DNA from 2 places in the Streptomyces sp. NPDC041940 genome. Region 1 is predicted to be linked to the other one. Evidence: riboswitches for the same ligand, from Rfam matches in the RefSeq annotation. Region 1 holds a riboswitch; the other holds the start of a gene.

Evidence for each region. A riboswitch is a leader RNA that binds a small molecule or an ion and turns the genes downstream of it on or off. The one in region 1 is predicted to bind thiamine pyrophosphate.
Region 2: linked by a shared signal. The riboswitch ahead of ACZ6I3_RS28500 (thiamine ABC transporter substrate-binding protein) and the one ahead of thiO (glycine oxidase ThiO) in region 1 are both predicted to bind thiamine pyrophosphate.

What each region holds. Positions count from the first base shown of each region.
Region 1 is NZ_JBVJBP010000001.1:686,431-693,998, forward strand. Features, by position in the region: gene ACZ6I3_RS02960 (sulfite oxidase-like oxidoreductase) at 1-567, shown strand, start outside; gene ACZ6I3_RS02965 (deoxyribonuclease IV) at 583-1,461, opposite strand; gene pknB (Stk1 family PASTA domain-containing Ser/Thr kinase) at 1,521-3,455, opposite strand; gene ACZ6I3_RS02975 (thiazole synthase) at 3,567-4,364, opposite strand; gene thiS (sulfur carrier protein ThiS) at 4,367-4,567, opposite strand; gene thiO (glycine oxidase ThiO) at 4,564-5,733, opposite strand; TPP riboswitch at 5,731-5,842, opposite strand; gene ACZ6I3_RS02990 (avidin-fold protein) at 5,895-6,245, shown strand; gene ACZ6I3_RS02995 (NAD(P)/FAD-dependent oxidoreductase) at 6,278-7,519, shown strand.
Region 2 is NZ_JBVJBP010000019.1:160,093-167,660, reverse strand. Features, by position in the region: gene ACZ6I3_RS28505 (ABC transporter permease) at 1-880, opposite strand, end outside; gene ACZ6I3_RS28500 (thiamine ABC transporter substrate-binding protein) at 856-1,893, opposite strand; TPP riboswitch at 2,018-2,124, opposite strand; gene rlmN (dual-specificity RNA methyltransferase RlmN) at 2,164-3,270, opposite strand; gene ACZ6I3_RS28490 (SRPBCC family protein) at 3,346-3,795, opposite strand; gene ACZ6I3_RS28485 (phosphatidate cytidylyltransferase) at 4,036-5,163, opposite strand; gene frr (ribosome recycling factor) at 5,163-5,720, opposite strand; gene pyrH (UMP kinase) at 5,886-6,644, opposite strand; gene tsf (translation elongation factor Ts) at 6,829-7,568, opposite strand, start outside.

The DNA of each region.
Region 1 (7,568 bases):
TTGCAGCGCGGCTGGCCGGTCACGCACTACGGGCCCGTCCCCAAGTTCCGGCCCGAGCGCTGGGAGTTCAGGGTCTTCGGCGCCACCGCCGGCGGCGGCAAGCACTGCTGGACCCACGAGGAGTTCACGGCCCTGCCGTACACCACCGTCGTGGCCGATCTGCACTGCGTCACGAAGTTCAGCATGCTGGGCGCCGAGTGGGGCGGGGTCCCCGCGCGCACCATCCTCGACATCGCTCCGCCCGCGGACGACGTCACCCATGTGATGGTGTGGGCCGAGTACGGATTCAGCTCCAACCTCCGGCTGTCCGACTTCGCCTCCGAGCAGGCCCTGTTCGCCACCCACAAGGACGGCGAACTCCTCACCGCCGAGCACGGCTTCCCGCTGCGCCTGATCGTGCCCCACCTGTACGCCTGGAAGGGCCCCAAGTGGGTGCGCGGCGTGGAGTACATGACCGCCGACCGGCGCGGTTTCTGGGAGGAGCGCGGCTACCACAACCTCGGTGACCCGTGGCAGGAACAGCGCTACTCGTACCAGGAGAAGCCCGGGGACGGCCCCGACCTCTGACCCGGCCGTCGGCCGTCAGCAGTCGCGCAGCTTCTTCAGCCGCTCCACGTCCGCCGCGTGCCCTTCCTTGCCGCCCGGCGTCTCGATGATCAGCGGCACGCCCTCGGTCGCGGGGTGCGTCATCAGGGCCCGGAAGGGGTCCTCGCCGATGTGGCCGACGCCGATGTTCTCGTGCCGGTCCTTGTGCGCGCCCGCCACGTCCTTCGAGTCGTTGGCGTGGATCAGCTTCAGCCGTCCCTCGCCGACCGTGTCCACCAGCAGGTCCAGCGTCTGGTGCATGCCGCTGGGGCCGGTCAGGTCGTGCCCCGCGGCGAAGATGTGGCAGGTGTCCAGGCACACGCCCAGCATCGGGTGGGCGTCCAGAGCCTCGAAGTACGGGCCGAAGTCCCAGGTCCGCGAGCACAGCGAGGCGCCCTGGCCGGCGGTCGACTCCAGCAGCAGATACGGGTCGTCGTCATGGGTCAGCTCGTCCAGCAGCGGCAGCAGCCGCTCCCGCACCTGCCGCAGCGCCACGGACCGCTCCCGGCCGCCCGTCGCGCTGCCGGTGTGCACGACCACGCCCAGCGCCCCGATCTCCCGCCCGCGGCGCAGCGAGTGCCGCAGCGACTCCACCGACTTCTCCACGGTCGCCTCGGTGTGCGAGCCGAAATTGATCAGATAGGGGGCGTGGACGTACGCCGGGATCGACTCGGCCTCGCAGGCCGCGCGGAACGCCTCGTCCTGCTTGGGGTTCCCGGCCGGTGTGGCCCAGCCGCGCGGGTTGGCGACGAAGACCTGGACGGTCTCCGCCTTCAGATCACGGGCGTACGACAGACCGACGGAGTGCAGCCCACCGGCCACGGGGACATGGCCGCCCACCGGGTTGCGGGAGGGGCCGGACAGCTGATTGTTCACCCGTTCAGGGTGTCATGCGGCCGGCCCCGCCCCGTCCAGGGGCTCCCGGCCCGCGCCCGTCACCTGATCTTGATGGTGATCGTCGAACCCTTGGGCGCGGACTGGCCGCCCTCGACGGACTGGCCCTTGACCTCGTCGCCGAACAGGCCGAGCAGACCGCGGTCCTCGTCCACCTGGAACCCGGCGCCCTCCAGCGCTTGCGTGGCGTCGTCGACGTTCTGGCCGACCACGTCAGGCACCTCGATCATCTCGGGGCCCTTGGAGAGCGTCAGCGTCACCGTGTCGCCCTCCGCCGCGCGGCCGCCGGGGTTCGGGCTCTGCTTGGCGACCTGGCCCTTGTCGAACTCGGAGGAGTTGACCCGCTCGGTGGCGACCTTCACCTTGAGCCCGGCTTCCTGCAGCTGTGCCCGGGCGTCGGCCTCGTCCGCGCCGGTGACGTCGGGGACGTCGATGGGGCTGCCCTTGCTGACGACGAGCGCGACGGCGGTGCCCGCGCGCACCTTCGTGCCGTCGGCGGGCCGTGCGGAGATCACCGAGCCCTTCGGCACGTCCTCGCTGAACTCCCGGGTGACCATGCCCGGCTGCAGCCCGTCCTCCTTCAGCTGGGCCCGCGCCTTGACGAGCTTCTGGCCGGCCAGGGCGGGCACCCGCACGGTCTCGGGGCCGTCGGAGACGGTGATGCTCACCGTGTCGTTGCCGCGGATGCGCGACCCGGGCTTCGGGTCGGAGCTGATGATCTGGCCCCGCTCCACGGTGTCGCTGTAGGCGTGCTCGACCTTGCCGAGATCCAGCCCGGCGTCCTCCAGCCGGCTCTCGGCCTGGGACTGGGTCTTCGCCAGCAGCGGGGGGACCTCGGTGAACTGGCCCGAGTTGATGTACCAGATGCCCGCGCCGAGGCCCAGCACCAGCAGCACGGCGACGGCGATCGCCAGCGGGCCGCGCCGGGCCCCCGGGCGGCGCCGGGACGGCGGGGGCGGCGGGGACTCGAAACGGCTGGTGCGGTCGAGCGCCGCCTCGGACGTCTCGTCGTCCTCGTTGACCGGCAGCGGGCGCAGGTTGGTCAGCGCGCGCGGGATCACGCTCGTACGGTCGTCGGCGCCGTCGTGCTCGGCGCTGAGCGCCTGCGGCGGCACCGCGTCCAGCTGCTCCTCGCTCAGCCCGGCGCGCCCGTCGCGGACCCGCGCGAGCAGCGCCACCGCGTCGTGCGGGCGGATGTCCGGGGTGCGGGCGGTCGCCGAGGCCACCATCTCGTCCAGCTCGAAGGCCAGACCGGGCACGGCGGCCGACGGCGGCGGGACGTCCTCGTGCAGGTGCTTGTACAGGATCACGGCCGGGGAGTCCCCGTCGTGCGGCTTGTCGCCGGTCAGCATCTCGTACAGCATCACGCCGCACGCGTACACGTCGACGCGGGGGTCCGCGGTGCCGTTCTCTATCTGCTCGGGAGCGAGGTAGGCGACCGTGCCGAGCACGGTCCCTGTGGTGTTCGTCACCGTGTCCACGGCCCGGACGAGTCCGAAGTCGGCGACCTTCACCCGGCCGTCGTCCCCTATCAGGACGTTCTCGGGCTTCATGTCCCGGTGCACGAATCCGGCGCGGTGGGCGGCGCCCAGCGCGGCCAGCACCGGCTCCAGGATGTCCAGGGCGGCGCGCGGCTGCAGGGCCCCGCGCTCGCGCAGCACGTCCCGCAGGGTGCAGCCCGCGACGTACTCCATGGCGAGATAGACGTAACTGCCGTCGGTGCCCTGGTCGAAGACCTGCACCACGTTCGGATGGGCCAGTCGGGCGACGGACTTCGCCTCGCGGATGAACCGCTCGACGAACGAGCCGTCGACGGCGAGCGAGGGGTGCATCACCTTGAGCGCGAGAACGCGGTCCAGCCGGGTGTCCACAGCCCGGTAGACCGTCGCCATCCCGCCGACGGCGATTCGCGCGTCGATGCGATACCGGCCGTCGAGCACCTGCCCGACCAAGGGGTCCTGAAGGGTCGTGTCCACGCAGGCGAGTGTACGAGCCACGACCGACACCCCGCCGCCCCGGCCGTTTCCCGGTGCGGGACTGCAGCCGACCTGTGACGTGTGACCAACCCCGCTGCGGGCATCGCACAGCTACCGGAAAGCAGGCCGCTCCGGATCGAGTACAGCCATCCCCTCACCCGGCGAAGACGCCTCCGCGAAGTGCCGCCGAGGAATCCGCCCGGCTCGATACGCCAACCGCCCCGCTTCCACCCCGTTCCGCATGGCGGCAGCCATCAGCACCGGCTCCTGCGCCCGCGTCACCGCCGAGGCGAGCATCACACCCGCACACCCCAGCTCCATCGCCAGCGCCGCGTCCGACGCCGTACCGGCCCCGGCGTCCAGAATCACCGGCACCCCCGCCCGCTCGACGATCAGCTGGAAGTTGTGCGGGTTGCGGATGCCGAGCCCGGAGCCGATCGGCGAGCCGAGCGGCATGATCGCCGCACAGCCCACGTCCTCCAGCTTCCGCGCCAGCACGGGGTCGTCATTGGTGTACGGCAGCACCGTGAACCCGTCGTCGACCAGCGTCTCGGCCGCCTCCAGCGTCTCGATCGGATCCGGCAGCAGCGTGCGCTCGTCGGCGATGACCTCCAGCTTGACCAGGTCGGTGCCGAGGGCCTCGCGCGCGAGACGGGCCGTGAGGACGGCCTCTCCGGCGGTGAAACAGCCCGCCGTGTTGGGCAGCACCCGGATGCCGAGCCGGTCCAGGACGGACAGCACGGAACCGTGCACCGAGGGGTTCACCCGGCGCATTGCGACCGTCGTCAGCTCCGTCCGCGACGCGACCAGCGAACGCTCCAGCACGTCGAGGCTGGGCGCCCCGCCCGTGCCCATGATCAGGCGGGACGTGAAGGACGTACCACCGAGGACAAACGGATCGTCGGCCATGGTCAGCCTCCTTGGACGGCGGTGAGGACTTCCACACGGTCTCCCTCGGCGAGGGACGTGGACGGCCACCGCGTGCGCGGGACGACGGTTTCGTTGAGGGCGGCCGCCACTCCGGAGGGCGAGGTGGTGAGCGACCTCACTACGGTGTCGAGAGCCGTGCCGGGCCGGACGTCCCGGGGCTCCCCGTTGACGGAGATGTTCATACGGGCTGCTCCGTGAGTGCGGTGATGGTACTGAAGCGCTTGGGGGTGAAGGGACGGGCTTCCTCGGGGAGTTCGCCCGTCGCCAGGACGTGCGCCATGGCGTCGCCGGTCACCGGCGTGAGCAGGACACCGTTGCGGTAGTGCCCGGTGGCCAGCAGCAGGCCCTCGAGACCGGTCGGGCCGAGCAGCGGCGCGTTGTCGGGGGAGCCGGGCCGCAGTCCCGCCCGGGTCTCCGTGAACGGCAGCTCGGTGATGCCCGGGACCAGCTCGTGGGCGTCGCGCAGCAGCTCGTACACGCCGCCCGCGGTCACGGTGGTGTCCCATCCCGTCTCCTCGCTGGTCGCCCCGATGACCAGCTCGCCGCTCTCGCGCGGCACCAGGTAGACATGGCTGCCGCGCACGACCGCGCGCACGGTCCGGCTCAGGAAGGGCCCGTGCCGCCCCGGCATGGTCAGCCGTACGACCTGCCCCTTCACCGGTCGCACGGGAGGCAGCACGTCCTCGGGGACGCCCGCGAGCCGCCCGCTGAGGCTGCCCCCGGCCAGCACCACCTGCCCCGCCTCCAGGGCGGTCCCGTCGGCCGTGACGACGCCGGCGGCCCGGTCCCGTACGACGGTGAGCCGCTCCGCCCACGCCCGGTGGATGACCACTCCTGCCCGCTCGCACGCCGTCACCAGCGCCCCGGACAGCCGCCGCGGGTCGATCTGGTGGTCGCCGTCGACCCGCAGCCCGCCGCGCACGCCCGGCGCGAGCATCGGCTCCAGGCGACGGCACTCCCGCCCCGACAGCCACTGCGAGTCCAGGCCGGACTGCTGCTGCAGGGCGTGCAGTTCACGCAGATGGGCCCGGTCGTCGGCGTCCAGGGCGACGGCGAGGGTGCCGCAGCGGCGGTAGCCGAGGTCGTGGCCCGTGAGGTCGGTGAGCTCGGCCGCGAAGTCCGGGTAGCGCCGGGCGGAGGCGAGGTTCAGGCCGAGCAGGGTCTGCTCGCCGTAGTGCAGTTCCGTGACGGCGGCCAGCATGCCGGCCGCCACCTGTGCGGCCCCGCCGCCCGGCTCGGGGTCCACCACGGCCGTGACCAGCCCGCGTTGTGCGGCCCGCCACGCGGTGACCAGGCCGATGATGCCGCCCCCGATGACGAGGACGTCTGACGTTCGCGTGCGCGACATGGGCGTCCAGCCCCTCCCTTCGCCGGCATGACCCGGATCAGGTTCGTACGGTCGGAGGCCGCCAGCCTCCCTCTCAGCCCGGTGCGTCCGGGCTCCCGCGAGTGCTCTACGTTGGCCACCCTAGCCCGATGCCGTATGTCGCAGTAAGGGAGCCTCCGTCCATGGCCCGATCCCTCGACGGTCTTCTCCTCGCCCCGGTCGCCGACCAGGCGCCGGGCCAGGTGGGGACCCGCACCCGGTTCACGTACCACGAGAAGGACGGCGAGATCTGGGCCGAGTACACGGGCGGCGACGTCGTACGGGGGCATCTCGTGGGTACCCGGGAGGATGACCGGCTGGACTTCCGCTACGTACAGCTCAAGCAGGACGGGACCACGTCCTCGGGGCACTGTGTGTCGACGGTCGTGGAGCTGCCCGACGGGCGGGTGCGGCTGGAGGAGAGGTGGGAGTGGGAGTCCCAGCGGGGCAGCGGGACGAGCGTTGTGGAGCAGGTCACTGCGCATGAGCACTGACTGACAAAACGTCAGGTGTCTATGGTGATCAGGTGAGCGAGCAGACACAGGAACCAGGTCCGTCAGCGCCGCGGCGCGTGGTCGTGGCGGGCGCGGGCATGGCCGGTGTGCAGACCGCGGTCGCCCTGCGGGAGCAGGGATTCACCGGCACCGTGATCCTCATCGGCGCCGAACCCCATCAGCCGTACGACCGGCCCCCGTTGTCCAAGGCCGTCCTGCTCGGCAAGGCCGAGGGCTCCGCCTTCGACCTCGACTTCGAGGCCCTCGGCATCGAACTGCGACTCGGCTGCGAGGTGCTGGGCCTGCGCCCCGGCGACCACGAGCTGGACACCGAGGACGGGCCCGTGCCGTACGACGCCCTCGTCGTCGGGACCGGCGCCGAACCGATCCGGCTGCCCGGCGCGGAGGGCGTGCCGGGCGTGCATCTGCTGCGCACCCTGGACGACGCCGAGCGGCTGCGGCCCGTGCTGGCCCGCAAGCACGACATCGTGGTCGTCGGGGCGGGCTGGATCGGCGCGGAGTTCGCCACGGCCGCGCGCGAGGCGGGCTGCGCGGTGACCGTCGTGGAGGCCGCCGAGCGGCCGCTCGCCGGGGCCCTGCCCGCCGAGGTCGCCGCCCCGATGGCCGGCTGGTACGCCGACGCGGGTGCGGTCCTGCGCACCCACGCGCGCGTGGAGCGCGTCGAGCCCGGGGCGGTGCTCCTCGACGACGGTACGCGGCTGCCGGCGGGAGCGGTCGTGGTCGGCATCGGCGCCCGCCCCGCCACGGCCTGGCTGGCCGGCTCCGGAGTGGAGCTCGGTGCCCAGGGCGAGATCGTGTCCGACCAGCACCTGCGTACGTCGGTGCCGGACGTGTACGCGGTCGGCGACTGCGCCTCCTTCCCCTCGGGGCGGTACGGCGAGCGCCTGCTGGTGCACCACTGGGACAACGCCCTCCAGGGGCCGCGCACGGTGGCCCTGAACATCGTCGGCGGGGCCTCGGGGGAGGCCCCGGCGGTGTACGACCCGGTGCCGTACTTCTGGTCCGAGCAGTTCGGGCGGTTCGTGCAGTACGCCGGGCACCACGCGGGCGCCGACACGACCTTGTGGCGGGGCGACCCGGCAGGGCCGGCCTGGACGGTGTGCTGGCTCCGCGGTGACCGGCTGGTCGCGCTGCTGGCGGTGGGCCGCCCCCGGGACCTGGCGCAGGGGCGTCGCCTGATCGAGTCGGGCGCCGCCATGAATCCGGTGCTGCTGGAGGACCCGGCGAGGCCGCTGAAGGCGGCGACGGCGTAGCCGTCGGGGAGCGCGTTCGTCCGCCCGGGCGGGCCGGGCTGACTTCCGA
Region 2 (7,568 bases), on a different contig from region 1:
CGGCGCCGCGCGGCCGGCGCGCGGTCACCGACGCGTCCACCAGCCGCAGCGCGGTCTCCCGCCTCCGTACGGTCCAGGCGTGCAGGGCGAGGATCGCGCCCACGGCCACGAACTGGATCAGCGTCAGGACGGCCGCCGTGGACAGGTCGAAGATCTCCGACGTCTGCCGGTAGATCTCCACTTCCAGGGTCGAGAAGGTGGGCCCGCCGAGGATCTGGACGACACCGAAGGAGGTGAAGGTGAAGAGAAAGACCATGAGCGCGGCGGCGGCCACCGCCGGACCGAGCGCCGGCAGCGTGACCTGCCGCCAGGCCTTCCAGGGGGACGCCCCGAGCATCCGCGCGGCCTCCTCCTGCCGCGGGTCGAGCTGCGCCCAGAGCCCGCCGACGGTCCGTACGACGACCGCGTAGTTGAAGAAGACGTGCGCGAGCAGGATCGCCCACACGGTGGTGTCCAGCCGTACGCCCCACAGCTCGTCGAGCAGCCCGCCCCGCCCGACCAGCGCCAGGAACGCCGTACCGACGACGACCGTGGGCAGCACGAACGGGACGGTGACGGCCGCCCGCAGCACCTGCTTGCCCCGGAAGTCGAAGCGCGCGAAGACGTACGCGCCGGGGAGCGCGATCAGCAGGGTGAGCGCGGTGGAGACGAGCGCCTGCCAGGTGGTGAACCACAGGACGTGCCGGACATCGGACTGCGCCAGCACCTCCCCGATCCGCCCGAACCGCCAGACCCCGTCGACCTTCAGCCCGCGCGCGACGATCGCGGCGACGGGGTAGGCGAAGAACGCCGCGAAGAACGCGACGGGCAGGGCGATGAGCCCGAACCGCGCCGCCGCGCCCCGCTGCCGGCCGCCTACTTGAGTACGAGTGAGGTCCACGACTTGACCCACTGATCACGGTTCTCGGCGATCTTCGCCGGGTCGAGGGTCTCGGGGTCCTTCGCCTGCGGCCCGAACTCCACGAACTCCGGCGGCACCTGGGCGCCCTCGCGCACCGGGTACACGAACATGTTGAGCGGCATGTCCTCCTGGAACTTCTTGGTGAGCAGGAAGTCGAGGAAGGCCTTGCCGCCCTTGGTGTTCTTCGCGTTGCTCAGCAGCCCGGCGTACTCGACCTGCCGGAAGCAGGTGCCCTCGGCGACCCCGGTCGGTGCCGTGTCCGGCTTCGGATCGGCGAAGATGACCTCGGCGGGCGGCGAGGAGGCGTACGACACGACGAGCGGCCTCTCGCCCTTGGCCTTCTTGCCGCCGGCCGAGCCGGAGAACTCCTCGTTGTAGGCCTGCTCCCAGCCGTCGACGACCTTCACGCCGTTGGCCTTGAGCTTCTTCCAGTAGCCCTGCCAGCCGTCGTCGCCGTACTTCGCGGCGGTTCCGAGCAGGAAGCCCAGGCCGGGCGAGGAGGCGGAGGCGTTCTCGGTCACGAGCAGGTTCCTGTACTGCGGCTTGACGAGATCGTCGAAGCTCCGCGGCGGTTCCAGCTTGTGATCGGCGAAGTACTTCTTGTCGTAGTTCACGCAGATGTCGCCGGTGTCGACGGGCGTGACCCGGTGCTTGCCCTGGTCGGCGCGGTACTCGGCCTTGATCTGCTCGGAGCCCTTCGCCTCGTACGGCTGGAACAGCCCGTTGTCGAGGGCCCGTGAGAGCAGCGTGTTGTCGACGCCGAAGAAGACGTCGCCCTGCGGATTGTCCTTGGTCAGGATCGCCTTGTTCACGGCCTGCCCGGCGTCACCGTCCTCCAGGACGTCGACCTTGTAGCCGGACTGCTTCTCGAAGGCGGCGATGACGCCCTTGGACGCGGCCCACGAGTCATGGCTGACGAGGGTCACGGTCTTGGAGTCGCCGGACCCCTGGCCGTCACCGGACGACCCGCACGCGGCGAGCGTGCCGACCATGCCGAGCCCGACGACCACGGCCGTCAGCCGCTTGCTCTTGTTGCTCACTGGATTCCTCCTGGATGACCAGGAGAAGACGCGGCCCCGCCCGGGAACTCAGGGGATCCCGGGCAGGGCGCAACAGCTCGAGTGATGACCGATCTCCCTACCCAGAATGACCTGGGCCAGGTTCGGAGGGTCTGCGGCCGTGTGCCGCACTCTCAGCGCTGTGGCGCTCCCCTGTCGGAATATGCAGGTGTCGGATATGCAGATGTTCTTACGCCGGTCAGACTACCGTTCGGTGGCCGCGAGCTGACCACACGCCCCGTCGATCTCCTGTCCACGGGTGTCCCGGACCGTCACCGGCACACCATGGGCGGCGATGGCCTCCACGAACGCCTTCTCGTCCTCGGGCCGTGAGGCGGTCCACTTCGACCCGGGCGTCGGGTTCAGCGGAATGAGATTCACATGCACCGGCTTGCCCTTGAGCAGCCGCCCGAGCCGGTCACCGCGCCAGGCCTGGTCGTTGATGTCCCGGATCAGGGCGTACTCGATGGAGAGCCGCCGCCCGGACTTGGCGCTGTACTGGAACCCGGCGTCCAGCACCTCGCGCACCTTCCACCGCGTGTTCACGGGGACGAGGGTGTCGCGCAGCTCGTCGTCGGGCGCGTGCAGCGAGATGGCCAGCCGGCACTTGAAGCCCTCGTCGGCGAACCGGTGGATCGCCGGCACGAGACCGACCGTCGAGACGGTGATCCCGCGCTGCGAGAGCCCCACCCCGTCGGGCTCGGGGTCGGTGAGCCGCCGGATGGACCCGATGACCCGGTTGTAGTTGGCGAGCGGCTCGCCCATGCCCATGAACACGATGTTGCTGAGACGGGCGGGCCCACCGGGGACCTCACCGTCCCTGAGCGCCCGCATACCGTCGACGATCTGGTGCACGATCTCGGCGGTGGACAGATTCCGGTCAAGACCCGCCTGCCCGGTCGCGCAGAACGGGCAGTTCATCCCGCACCCCGCCTGCGAGCTGATGCACATGGTCACCCGGTCCGGGTACCGCATCAGCACGGACTCGACGAGCGTCCCGTCGAACAGCCGCCACAGCGTCTTGCGCGTGGTGCCCTGGTCGGTGGACAGATGCCGCACGACGCTCATCAGCTCGGGCAGCAACGCCTCCTGCAGCTTCCCCCGGGCACCGGCCGGAATGTCGGTCCACTGCTCCGGCTCGTGCGCGTACCGCGCGAAGTAGTGCTGCGAGAGCTGCTTGGCACGAAACGGCTTCTCCCCGACAGCCGCGACGGCCTCCTTGCGCTCGGCAGGAGTGAGATCAGCGAGATGCCGCGGCGGCTTCTTGGCTCCGCGGGGGGCGACGAATGTGAGTTCTCCGGGCTTAGGCATGGCTCAACCAGTGTCGCAGATCGCCGACGGTGGCCCGCGCCCCGCCCGTCCCCGCGACACCGGAGGCGATACGCCCTACTCGCCCACGTGCTCCAGCCGGTCCTTGAGGAGCTGCTCGTTGCGCGGGAGTTCCTTGCGGACCTGGGGGCGCATGACGAGCGGTACCAGGACCTTGCCCACGCCGTGGCCCTCGAAGTCGATCTCGATCGTCACGTGGGAGCGCTGCCCCTCGTCGAACGGCTCGACCTCGCCGTGCACCCGGGCCCGGACGGGGCCGTCGACACCGCGCATGCCCCAGGTGTGGGGCGGGTCGTACTCGACGACCTCCATGGTCATCGGCATCACGCGGCGGCCGACGTGCCGGGTGACCCGGAACCGGGAGCCGATGCCGAAGGGCCCCTCGTCGAGGCGTTCCGCGGACACGGCGCTCAGCTGCCACTCCGGCATCCGCGGGGTGTCCATGACGTAGTCGTAGACGTCCTCGGGACGCCGGTCGACATCGATGCTCTGTCGAATGATGGACATGATGGCCCCCTTTGCGACGTACACCTGAATCGTCCCACTCGGCGCCCTCCGATGCCTCCCCGGAACGACAGCGAGCCCCCGCCCACAAGGACGGGAGCTCACTGGACGAGGTCCGCTCAGCCAGACCCGACAAACAACACGAACAACAACCACACCACCGGAGCCGTTGGCAGCAACGAGTCCAGCCGATCCATGCTGTATCCATGTGCCGCTACCGCGGCGCGGCGCCATGACCCGGCTTCAGCCAGACCCGACAAACAACACGAACAACAACCACACCACCGGAGCCGTCGGCAACAACGAGTCCAGCCGATCCATGATGCCGCCATGGCCGGGCAGCAGCGTGCCCATGTCCTTGATGCCGAGGTCCCGCTTGATCATGGACTCGCCGAGGTCGCCGAGCGTGGCGCTGACCGCGACCGCGAGGCCGAGCACCAGACCCTGCCACCAGGCACCGCCGTCGATGAGGAACTCCATGCACAGCGCGCCCGCGACCATGGCGAAGGCGACCGCGCCGAGCAGGCCCTCGCGGGTCTTGCCGGGGCTGATGCGCGGGGCGAGCTTGGTCCGCCCGAAGCGCCAGCCGACGGCGTAGGCACCGGTGTCGCTGACGACCGTCAGCAGCAGGAAGGTGAGCACCCGCTGCGGCCCGTCGTCCGCGGTCAGCATCATCGCGACGAAGGTCGCCAGGAACGGCACGTAGAACGCCGCGAAGACGCCCGCTGTGACGTCCCTGAGGTAGCCCTCGGGCGGTTCCGTCATGCGCCAGACGAGTACGGCCAGGGTGGTGAGCGCCATGGCGACCCAGGCGCCCTCGGCGCCCCGGACGTACCCGGCGACGATCATCGCGGCACCGCCGAGCGCGAGCGGAACGAGCGGCGCCCGGATGCCCTTGCGTTCGTCCAGCCGCTTGGTCAGCTCCCACAGGCCGACCACGACGGCGACCGCGACGACGCCGACGAACAGGGCCTTGACGACGAACAGCGACGCGACGATCACCGCACCGAGCCCGACCCCGACCCCTATCGCGGCGCTCAGGTCGCGACCCGCGCTCTTCTTCGGCGGCTTGGGCGCCGGCTGCGAGGCGTCGGGCATGGGTTCCGGATTCGTCTCGTTTCGGACCGGGGGGCCGCTCAGCCGAGCAGCCCTCCGGTCGTCATCCTGGTTTTCGCCGTGGCCGGCTGCGTCAGGCACGCTGGGCATGGGGCGAGTCTGGGGCGCTTCATACGCATCGTATGCGGGACCCGCCGGGGCGGCCCCCTGGACGTACCCATGGCCAGGGCTCTGGATGTGCCCGTGGCCCTGCCCTTGGTCGGCGGGCCCCCAGTACCCGGCCTGTGGCGGCGCCCCCCAGGAAGAGTCGTTCATCAGACCTCGAGCAGCTCCGCTTCCTTGTGCTTCAGGAGCTCGTCCACCTGCGCGACGTACTTCGCGGTGGTGTCGTCGAGCTCCTTCTCCGCACGGCGGCCCTCGTCCTCGCCGACCTCGCCGTCCTTGATCAGCTTGTCGATGGCCTCCTTGGCCTTGCGGCGCACGGAGCGAATGGAGATCTTCGCGTCCTCGCCCTTGCTCTTGGCGACCTTGATGTACTCGCGGCGGCGCTCCTCGGTCAGCTCGGGGAACACCACTCGGATGATGTTGCCGTCGTTGCTCGGGTTGACGCCCAGGTCGGAGTCGCGGATCGCCTGCTCGATGTTGCGCAGGGCCGTCTTGTCGAACGGGGTCACTACCGCCATGCGCGGCTCCGGCACGGAGAACGAAGCCAGCTGGTTGATCGGCGTCGGCGCGCCGTAGTAGTCGGCCACGATCTTGTTGAACATCGCCGGGTGCGCACGCCCGGTGCGGATCGCGGCGAAGTCCTCCTTGGCGACCACGACGGCCTTCTCCATCTTCTCCTCGGCCTCGAGGAGGGTCTCTTCGATCACCACTTGCTCCTGCGTGTCTTGAGTAGGCCCGGCTGCGGTTCCATGTGGGGCGGCGGCCGGCTGCGTCGCGTCTTCTTCCTGCACGGTTCCCGACCGGCAGGACATTGTCCATCCCCCGGCCCGGCTCCGTCCCCGTCCGTCCCCCGGACGGGGTGGTGCGGTTCCTCAGTCCCGGCTGGCCGCGTCCCCCACGAGCGTGCCGATCTTCTCACCCTTGACCGCTCGCCCGATGTTGCCCTCGGCCAGCAGCTCGAAGACCACGATCGGGAGCTTGTTGTCGCGGCACAGCGTGACGGCCGTGGCGTCGGCGACCTTCAGGTCGCGCGTGATGACCTCGCCGTAGCCGAGGTGGTCGAACTTGACCGCGTCCGGGTTGGTCTTCGGGTCGGAGTCGTAGACCCCGTCCACGCCGTTCTTGCCCATCAGCAGCGCTTCGGCGTCGATCTCCAGGGCGCGCTGAGCGGCGGTGGTGTCGGTGGAGAAGTACGGCATGCCCATACCGGCACCGAAGATCACCACACGGCCCTTCTCCAGGTGCCGTACGGCGCGCAGCGGGATGTACGGCTCGGCGACCTGGCCCATGGTGATGGCGGTCTGCACGCGGGTCTCCACGCCCACCCTCTCCAGGAAGTCCTGGAGGGCGAGGCAGTTCATGACGGTGCCGAGCATGCCCATGTAGTCGGAGCGGGCGCGGTCCATGCCGCGCTGCTGGAGTTCGGCACCGCGGAAGAAGTTGCCGCCGCCGATGACGACCGCGACCTGCGCGCCGTCACGCACGACGGCCGCGATCTCGCGGGCGATCTTGTGCACCACGTCAGGGTCGACGCCCAGGCCCCCGCCACCGGAGAATGCCTCTCCGGACAGCTTCAGCAGAAACCGGCCGCGCACTTTGCCGTCGTCACTCTTCTGGGGCTTGGTGGTCATGGGGGATCCCGCCTCTTTCACGTGTTGCGCATACCAAGAAGGCCATTGCCGGTGGGGCGTGTTTCGCATCCCATGCGGCAATGGCCTCCTTGTCAGATCTGCTGTCGTCCGCCACCCATGTGACGGCGTACGCGGACGACTGCTGCCGACCCTATCGGGGTCGGGCGTCGATCGCGGTACGGACTCAGATGCCGACCTTGATGCGCGAGAAGCGCTTCAGGGTGACACCGGCCTCGTCCAGGACCTTCTGGACGGACTTCTTGTTGTCCAGCGCGAAGGGCTGGCCGAGCAGCGTGGCGTCCTTGAAGAAGCCGTTGAGGCGACCCTCGACGATCTTCGGCAGGGCGGCCTCGGGCTTGCCCTCGGCGCGGGTGGTCTCCTCGGCGACGCGGCGCTCGGACTCGACGACCTCGGCCGGCACGTCCTCCTTGGAGAGGTACTTCGGCGCGAAGGCGGCGATGTGCTGGGCGACGCCCTTGGCGATCTCGGCGTTCGGCTTGTCCAGCTCGACCAGGACACCGATCTGCGGGGGCAGGTCGGGCATCGTGCGGTGCATGTACGCCGTCACGTAGCCGTCGGCGAACTGCGCGAAGCGGTCCAGGACGATCTTCTCGCCCAGGTTGGCGTTGGCCTCGTCGACGAACGCCTGGACAGTCTTGCCGGCCTCGATCTCGGAGGCGAGCAGGGCCTCGAGGTCGGCCGGGGAGGTCTTGGCGACGTGCTCGGCGATGGTGTTGGCCACGGCCTGGAACTTGTCACCCTTGGCGACGAAGTCCGTCTCGCACTTCAGCTCGACGATGACACCGGAGGAGTTGTCGTCGGCGATGATCGAGACCACGGCACCGTTCTCGGCGGAACGGCCCTCGCGCTTGGCGACGCCCTTCTGGCCCTTGATGCGGAGCGCCTCGACGGCCTTCTCGACGC